Regions from separate parts of the Selenomonas sputigena ATCC 35185 genome, predicted to be linked through region 2. Evidence: riboswitches for the same ligand, from Rfam matches in the RefSeq annotation. Region 2 holds a riboswitch; each other region holds the start of a gene.
What was found. A riboswitch is a leader RNA that binds a small molecule or an ion and turns the genes downstream of it on or off. The one in region 2 is predicted to bind cobalamin.
Positions count from the first base shown of each region.

Region 1 (2,201 bases), 1.2 Mb from region 2:
TATATTGTAGTTCTTCGTAGGATATTCCGCTCGGTTTCCCAATCCCGTCCAATCGATGCTTGTAGCGCGCCGCGAGGCACCGGAATAACCATCCTTCGTGGTGTCGCTATAGCCGATGTTCGCCGTGAAAGAGTTTTTCTTATCCTCATAGCGCAATTTGTGGACGTCTTGCTCGCGCTTTCCCATATAGCCGAGAAAATCCCCTGGCGAGACGCTGATATAATTGCCATTCGGCAAGAGTACCGTCCCAGAAAATGTAGGATTTCCGCTCGCATCACGCAAATAAGTGATGGGGTCATGGTAAGAATACTTATAAGAATTGTGCATATAGGTGTAGCTGAACGAACGGTTGGCATCAAAGTCGTAATTCATGTCAAAGAAGACATTTTCACTTGATTTTTTTCTTGCACCACGGCTGCCTACGATATATTCACCATCAGAAAGCTTCGGAAATACGCCCGTCGCATCCGGAGTAACGCCTGTATCATACCACTCGTCCGTCGTGGCATAGTGCCCAACCCAGCCATCCGATGTACGTTTTTCGTAACCGAGACGGAAGTCGAGCTTACCGTCGCCGCCCGTGACCTGCATGCCGCGCTGCCATGTGTTGTTGCTGCCGTGAGAGACTTCAATCTTGCCATGAAGGAGCTGCTGCTCGGGATTCTCCGGCTTTTTCGGTTTCTTCGTAATGATGTTGATGACACCGGCGACAGCATGACCGCCGTAGAGCGAGGAACTAGCTCCGCGCACGATCTCGATGCGCTCGATGTCACTGAGCGGGATGGAATCCCAATTGACGCCGCCGTCAAAGGCCGTGTTGAGCTGCTGTCCATTGTACATGACAAGGATGTTCGGGCCACTAAATCCACGCAACTCCAAGCCATCCTTCACTTCTGCCGTCGGCGCAACATAGATGCCTGCCTCCCTCGCAAGCGCTTCGCGCAAACTGAAGACATGCCTCTTTTCAAGTTCTTTCGCTGTGATGACGGTGACGTTGGCGGGAACTTTGTTGACAGGTTCCGCGACTCTCGTCGCCGTGACGGTCGTCTCTCCGAGGTCATGCCCCTCCGCCGCGGACGAAGTTTCCGTGGACACCGTCGTCGAATCAACTGCTGTGTTCGTCGTCTCAGCACTTTTTTCCGCCGCATACACTTGGGTTGTTCCCATAACGGAACAGATGACGGCAAGCGTCAGGCATTTCTTTTTCCATGGATTCATTTTGCAGAACTCCCTTTCCTCATCTAGTAAACTACACGCACAATTTCCAAAAATAAAACACAACCCCTCCTTTCGTGCGCGAAAAAGGAGGGGCTGTGCAAAAACTTCCGTCAATGGCTGTACGCTGTGCCTCGGTCTAGCAAAAGGCATGGGCTTGCTGCCGCCAAAATCTCCTCCCCATCGCTCGCAGGTTCAAACGGTGATTGTTGATCAGGCAGTTCTCCTGGCTCCAGTTCATCGCACGGCTGCACCTTCCCAAGTTTCCTCAGTGGCATTTTGCAGCGTGCTCCCTGTTACAGTGGCGTGACCGCGCCGGCTTCAACCGACTTCCCTATTAAGTCTTGCGACACCTGACCCAAATATAGAATTTTTATTTCTTCATAACAATCCTTCCGCCAAAGAATATCATGCATCACAGGCATTGTCAATACCAAACTAAACAAATGCTGCTCCAAAACCCGTAACAAATATGACGACAAGCGCAATCCCTATCTGCTATAATGACTGCAATGAGAAACGCATTCAGATTTGGAACAGGAGAGATCGATATGAAAAAGGAATTGGACTTCAATAAAACGGTGGCGGAACTTGTCGAGGAATTTCCGGAATTTCAGCAGGCCATGGCGGAGATCGGCTTCAAGGAAATCACGAATCCGATGGTCTTGAACGTCATGGGCCGCGTCATGACCGTGCCCAAGGGAGTGGCGATCAAAGGAATGAAGCTGGAAGACGTCGTGCGCGAGCTGGAGGCACGCGGTTTCACGATCAAACAGGACGAAGCTGCTGCGGCGCACGCGTGCGGCTCTTGCGGTACGCACGAGCCGCATCCCCATGTGCACGGCGAAGACGGCTGCGGCTGCACCCATGCGGCTGCGGCGACAGGCGCGACGGACGGAGAGGCGACGGGACGCGCGGCTGTGCTCAAGGGCTTCTTAGAGCGCCTTTCGGCGGGCGAGTCGCTGGAGACGGTACGCAAAGATTTC
Region 1 is NC_015437.1:2,393,403-2,395,603, forward strand. It holds gene SELSP_RS10935 (TonB-dependent receptor) at 1-1,218, opposite strand, end outside; cobalamin riboswitch at 1,415-1,587, opposite strand; gene SELSP_RS10940 (DUF438 domain-containing protein) at 1,767-2,201, shown strand, end outside.
Region 1: linked by a shared signal. The riboswitch ahead of SELSP_RS10935 (TonB-dependent receptor) and the one ahead of SELSP_RS04605 (methylmalonyl-CoA mutase family protein) in region 2 are both predicted to bind cobalamin.

Region 2 (2,201 bases):
CTCAAAGGAGTCAAGTCCGCCGACGACACCTGAGAAGATCTCCGTCGTGTTGCGCAACATGTTGACGTAAGGATCGTAAACCGTCTTGAAAAACAATGCGGGACGTGCATGTACGTGGATGCGCTGCGCCTCTTCTCCGCCGCCGAACGCCTTGACGATCTGCGCCCAAATCGGGCGAACCGCACGAAGCTTCGCAATCTGCAGGAAGAAGTTCGCGCCCATCGAGAAGCCGAACATCATCTGCCCTGCCGCCTCGTCGACCGTAAGCCCGCGTTCCATGAGGGCACGCAGGTAAGCGACACCGACGGCGAGCGTCGAGGCAACTTCCTGCACGTCGTTGGCGCCGCCGCGCGAAACGGCATCGCTGCGCACCATGATCGTCTTGAGATTCGGCGCATACTGCTTCGCCCAGAGAGCAGCCTCCGCCATTTCATCGTAGAGCTGGGGCAGCGAAGCGTAGTTCTCGCCGCGCTGAATCAACTCGCCCAAGGGATCTGCTCCCACGAAGCCGCCGAGCTTCGCGAGATCACCGCCGTCAGACTTGACGGACGCAGCGACGAGAGACAGCATCGGCAGGGACGACGCGCCCGCATAGATATAGAGCGGATGCTGGTCGAGCTTCAAACCGTTGAGCGTCGTGTGCATATCCTCGACCGTCGTAATATTGCAGCCTTCATCACCGATTTTTTCAGCGTCCTTGGCATCCTTGTTGAGGAGCGTCGCCGAATCGAGGCGGATGTTGTAGATCGTCGATCCCTTCTCCACTTCACGGTGCAAGAGTTCGTTGTTTTCCTCGGGCAGCGTCTCATCGCACGACTGCGCGATGCCCCAGGGCTGTTCGATATAGCCGTTCGGACGCACACCGCGCAGGAAGTTGTCCATGCCAGGGAAGTCCGTCCTCGGCAGGATCTCGTCCGTCATCTTGTGCGTATACATCGGCTCGAAGGTGATGCCCTCGTACGTTTTCGTGAACATCTTTTTCTCGAAGGGCGCCCCCTTCAAGAGTTCGACGCATGCCTCTTTCCACTCGTCATACGTCGGCGGTTCAAATTCGTCGAGCGGCACATCGGGGAAACTCGTTTGCTGTTCGGCCTTCTTCAAGATGGCCTGCAGGTCAAGATTCTCGTCCTGACCCTTTGTCTCATTGCTCATATTTCCACAGCCTCCCTTGAAATAATACGGAATACAACAAAAAGCCGCCCTGCAGTCGAGGGCGGCTTCGTCATTTTCGTGAACAGGCTTGCAGGAAATCTCTTCTGCACATCATGTCCGTGCAAAGTGCATTTTCCAATAAAAAATCCGGTGCAAATCTGCGCCGGAGAGCCTGCCGTGAAATGACAAAATCCCCTACCCATCGCTCGCAGGTACCAGCGCAAATCGCGCTGACGGTGATGTCAAAACAGGCAGTTCTCCTGGCTCAGATTCATCGTCCAATCATGCCTTCCCAGAGATTTCTCCAGTGGCCTTTTATGAAGGACTCCTCTTACAGTGGCGGGACCGCTCCGGCTTCTACCGAATTCCCTATTAAGTCTTGCGACACCTGTCTCCAACAATATGTTGTTTTCATCTTTATATTAACTCTGTTTATTGGGGATTGTCAATACTCCCGAAGTCTTTTACAATAAAAATATGGTTTGATTCTGCATAGATTTTCTACGATTCTTCAAAATTGCACAAGGAGACACCGCATGATCAAAGTTCATGGATCCGTCATCATCGAGCAGGGCGTGACCTTCGCCATCGTCGTCGTCAAACCCCACGTCACGCAGTACACGGCTCGCGCCGTATCGTTCCGCAATGAGATCGCCCCCTTCTTCCGCAACATGCCCATCATCCTGATGTCGCAGGACAAGGACGGCAATCCGCGCTACTATGGCAGAAAGGACATCGTCGATTTTCTAAAGACGGTCAAGGTCGAGCAGATTCCCTGGAAGACGTACCATATTTATTGAGAAACGTAATTGCCGCCAAAAAGCGCCCGCGAAAGCGCTTTTTGGCGGCAAGCCATCAGATCATATTCTTGATATAGGCATCATAAAGCGCCTTGAGTTCCTCGATCTTGTCATACATCTCCACCTGCAGACCCGATGCCACGGCGTAATCGCCTTCGTTCAAAGCCTTGATGAGAAGCGTGAACAGAGATTTTTCGTCGATGCTGTCCTTCGCGAGATACGAGCGAATGCCGTTGATCTTGTTCCAGT
Region 2 is NC_015437.1:1,023,444-1,025,644, reverse strand. It holds gene SELSP_RS04605 (methylmalonyl-CoA mutase family protein) at 1-1,152, opposite strand, end outside; cobalamin riboswitch at 1,386-1,559, opposite strand; gene SELSP_RS04600 (hypothetical protein) at 1,689-1,952, shown strand; gene SELSP_RS04595 (type I glutamate--ammonia ligase) at 2,008-2,201, opposite strand, start outside.

Region 3 (2,201 bases), 920 kb from region 2:
CATGCAGATGGGGATACATTACATTCCTTTATATACGACGCGGAAGCCCGGAAAGATTGATTCCGATACGAGATTTTACCGCTTTGTCGGCAAGGCGGAATTCTTCAAGCAGGAATTCATTGTGCACGTCACATATAAGGGCGACTATTATGGCGTCTTGAAAAAAGACGTTCTTTCGGCGCTGCAGGAGCATAAGATCAGCCTTGTGATGTTGGAGGCGAATGGCGTCAAGCAGCTCTCGCGCCTTTTGAAAGAGAATTTCGAAACGATCTTCCTCATGGTCGACTATGTGACGCTCGTCGAGCGCATGATTCGTCTCGGACATAAGAATAGTGAGATAAAGTATCATTTGGAATATGCGGAAAACAACAGTGAGTTTGACAACTGGAAGGACGCCACGCATGTCGTGAAGATCCGAAATGTGGCGAATCCGGGGACGGCGTTCGATCAGATCTTGGCAATCATGGGATTGATGCGTCTTCTGCCGCCGGAAAAGCTCAAGGAATGTGTGCAGTAAAGGGGCAGCCTGCAAGGGCTGCTTCTTTATTTTTCAGAGAAATTTACCATGAAAGTCCAAGAAGTCAAGCCGTAGGCGCAGACTGATTGGCTCTTTCATGTAAGGGCGGCGCACAATGTCCACGAAGTGGACGTTTGTGCGTGTAGTTTACACTGCCAACAATATTATGCTTTTTGATTGACACGTTAAAGGCCTCATGTTATCATATAATAAAAATTTCATATGATTGAATTAGGTGTCTTTGGACTTAATAGGGAATTTGGTATAAGCCAAAGCGGTCACGCCACTGTAACAGCGAGCGACTTTGCAGAAGAACGCATAGCGTTTTTAGTCACTGAGATCTTTCTTGGGAAGGCGCAAAGAAACGATGAACTGAAGCCAGGAGAACTGCCTGATTGACAATCGCCGATAGACCTGCGAGTGACGGGGATGGAGATTTTGTGTACATGGATGCTCATACTGTACCTGAGCTTATCAGGCATGGTGTCTTTGTGCAGACTAGATTAAAGTCCGGTTCCTTGGTGGAAACGGACTTTTTGTGTGGAGAAAAGCGGGAGGCTGGCTCATTGCGAATGCACCGCTGCCCGTGCATAGAGTGCATCGAACCGTGTATAACGAGTATGAGAAATACGAGCAGAATCGAAATCCGAAGTTGGAAGAGAGACTTTTGTGGGGGGGTGATTGCAGGAGCGAAAGACGATATGCGTTCGCTTGGATCCGGATCGACGGCGATCCGGCGGAATCTGTGAGAAGTTGTTTCGAAAGTTTAAGAAACGAGGTGTTTTCATGTTTCATACAAAGAAGTATATTGTTTCCGTTGCCGTGGTTCTTCTTCTGCTGGTCAGCATGATCTTCACGGCCTGCGGAGGTTCCAGAGATGTGAAGAAGGATGCGGCGCAGAATGAAAAACCCATTGAGATTACGGATGTGACAGGACAGACGGTCACGTTGAAAAAGCCGGCAGAACGCGTCGTTGTGCAGTGGAGTGCTTCGGGCGGTGCGTTTATGACGATGGCGGCACTGACAGGCAAGGATGTTGCCAATATCATCGTTGGAATCGATCCATATTTGAGCAAATATCGTACCGATATGTGGAATCATTTCAAAGCAGATCTTCCGGAACTGGAAAAGATTCCTCTCATCGGCGCCGTGAATGAAAAGACCTTCGATACGGAAAAGGTGATTTCCCTGAATCCGGATGTCATCTTTATCCCGTTGAATATGAAAGATCAGTACGAATCCGATGTGAAGCCGAAGATCGATGCAGCCGGAATACCGACCATTTATATCGACTATCATGCGGAGAAGCTTGAAAATCATCAGCGTTCGATTGAAGCCATCGGCAAGGCGTTGGGCAAAGAGGAGCGCGCGGAAGAGCTCAAAAAGTTTTATACGGAACACGTGACAAAGGTTACCGATCGCATCAATAAGATCAACAAGCCGAAACCGACGGTTTATATCGAGACGGGCAATGAAGGGCCAGAAGGATTTGGCACTGCATACAGCAACAAGGTTGCATGGGGCGCATTGGCAACAGTGTGCGGCGCCGATCTCATTACAAAAGATGTAGTCGCGTCGGCGGGGCCTGTCAATCCCGAATTTATTCTGGAAAAGGATCCCGACATCATCATGATCATGGGTTCCTATTGGCCGAAAAAGGCTACCGCCATGCGTCTCGGATTTG
Region 3 is NC_015437.1:1,943,884-1,946,084, reverse strand. It holds gene SELSP_RS08980 (nucleoside/nucleotide kinase family protein) at 1-517, shown strand, start outside; cobalamin riboswitch at 734-926, shown strand; gene SELSP_RS08975 (ABC transporter substrate-binding protein) at 1,229-2,201, shown strand, end outside.
Region 3: linked by a shared signal. The riboswitch ahead of SELSP_RS08975 (ABC transporter substrate-binding protein) and the one ahead of SELSP_RS04605 (methylmalonyl-CoA mutase family protein) in region 2 are both predicted to bind cobalamin.

Region 4 (2,201 bases), 230 kb from region 2:
CACCTTGCCGCCGACATAGCCGGCAACGACGCCGATGGCAGAGCCGATGCCGGCGATGAGGATGACGACCGTCAAAGACATGAACACCGATATGCGCGCGCCGTAAATCACGCGCGTAAAGAGATCGCGCCCGAGTTTATCCGTTCCGAACCAATGCTCGGCGGAAGGCGGCAGAAATGCCTGCTGCATCGACGACTCATAGGGATCCTGCGTCAAGATGAAGGGCGCGAGAAGCGCTGTGAGGAAGATCAACCCTGCCAATATGGAATAGAAGCGCAGGAGCTTTGCGTCCTTGCTCATGGCCTCTCCCCCTTCTTCAGGCGCGGATCAAGATACACATAGGACAGATCCACAAGGAAGTTGACTACCATGTAGAAGATGGCTGTCCAGAGAACGAATCCCTCCAACAACGGATAGTCTCGCATCTCGATCGCCCGCACCGCCAGGCGGCCTATGCCGGGCCAGCCGAAGACGATCTCGACGATCGCCACACCGCCCAAGAGCCAGCCTAGAGCCAAACCGAAGAGCGTGATGAGCGGCAAAAACGCATTGGGCAGCACATGGCGCCACAGAATGCGCTGCATGGACAGACCGCGAGCCTTGGCGCCGATGACGTAATCCTGACTGAACTCTTCGAGCACGGCGATACGCACCTGCCTCGTATACTTGGAAGACAGGAGGATCGCCAGGGTTGCAGACGGAAGAATCAACCCTTCCAGAGTGACCTCGCCGCCCGAAATCGGGAACAGTCCCAATTTCAAACCGAAGACGAAGAGAAGCAGCAAGCCGACCCAGAAGCTTGGCATCGAAACGCCGAGAAAGGACACGCCGCGAATCAAATAATCCGGCCAACGGTTGCGATATAAAGCTGCGATGACTCCGCAAGGCACAGAAACGACGAGCATCATCAAGGTTGCTGTTCCTGCCAGAAGCAGCGTGCCGAGAAGATTCTGCTCAAGCTTTTCGGCAACCGGCATCTTGGCGGAATAGCTCATGCCCATATCGCCATGCAGCAAGCCGGAAAGCCAGTGCAGATACTGCTCATGGAAGGGACGGTCAAGCCCCAATTCGTGACGTGTCTTTTCGATAGTTTCCTGCGACACCATCGTATCGCCAGTCTCCAGGATCATCTCTACAGGATCACCGGGAGCGAGATACGTCAGACCGAATGTCAAGAATGTAACGCCCAAAAGCGTGATGAGCATCTGACACAGGCGACGTATCAAATCTTTTCCTTTCAATGCAATACCTCATCTCCTTAAAAATCATATAAAAAAGACATTTGCGACCGAATCCTCAGAATCGGTCTCTATAAGGAAACGCCCAGCTATCCGGCATTTCCATAAAAAAACGCATGTCCGTCAACCAAGACAAGACATGCGGATTTTTCCTGCAAGCGCAAAATACCACGGGTATATTCCGCCAACGAATATACCCTGGCATCCATCTCCTCATCTCTCGTAAGTCAAGCAATGAATCTTATCATAAGCAGGCTTTCTGGCTCTCGGATCATCGTTTGTTTCCGTCTTCCCGGATTTTCCCCAGTGACATGTCAGGAAGTGCCGACGCATTCAGCACTTTCATAAGAAACAGCGATTCCAGCGTTTCCCATGGAAACAAATTCCCCGATTACAGCTGCGGGACAGCATGGGTCTTTCACCCATTTTCCTCTCATCGCTCGCCGATATACATCGGCGACACTTATGACGTCTGTATGAATTTTTGAGAAAACAATTACTATCGGTAATTATATAGCAAAGTTCCTATCATGGCAAGCGCACGAAAAAATTTTCTTTAAGAAACATTATTTCTCCTTGCGATATACCTGTACGCTCAGCCATCCTCCTGCTGCTCCATCTGGCGATGCATAAAATCTCTGCCAAATACCTTGAGCGTGTAGTAAAGACCGATGAAGAACGGGATGTACTCGGCGATGAGCCGCCAGCAAACGGCGAGGATGCCGACGGTGCCTGCCGGTACGGAATCGGCAAAGAGCAGGACGAATCCGCCCTCCGCGATGCCGGAACCGCCGGGCGTCGGCGTGAAGTAGAGCAGCATGTTGAGGAAAATCATGCGCCCCATGACCGTGTACCAATCGGCTTCTGTCACGCCGAGTCCCAAAAGAAGACACGGAACGATGGCATAGATGAACATGAGACTTAAGCCTGATTCAAAAAAGATGCGAAGCATGCTCTTGGGCG
Region 4 is NC_015437.1:1,256,799-1,258,999, reverse strand. It holds gene nikC (nickel transporter permease) at 1-300, opposite strand, end outside; gene nikB (nickel ABC transporter permease) at 297-1,241, opposite strand; cobalamin riboswitch at 1,471-1,720, opposite strand; gene SELSP_RS05665 (lysylphosphatidylglycerol synthase transmembrane domain-containing protein) at 1,834-2,201, opposite strand, start outside.
Region 4: linked by a shared signal. The riboswitch ahead of nikB (nickel ABC transporter permease) and the one ahead of SELSP_RS04605 (methylmalonyl-CoA mutase family protein) in region 2 are both predicted to bind cobalamin.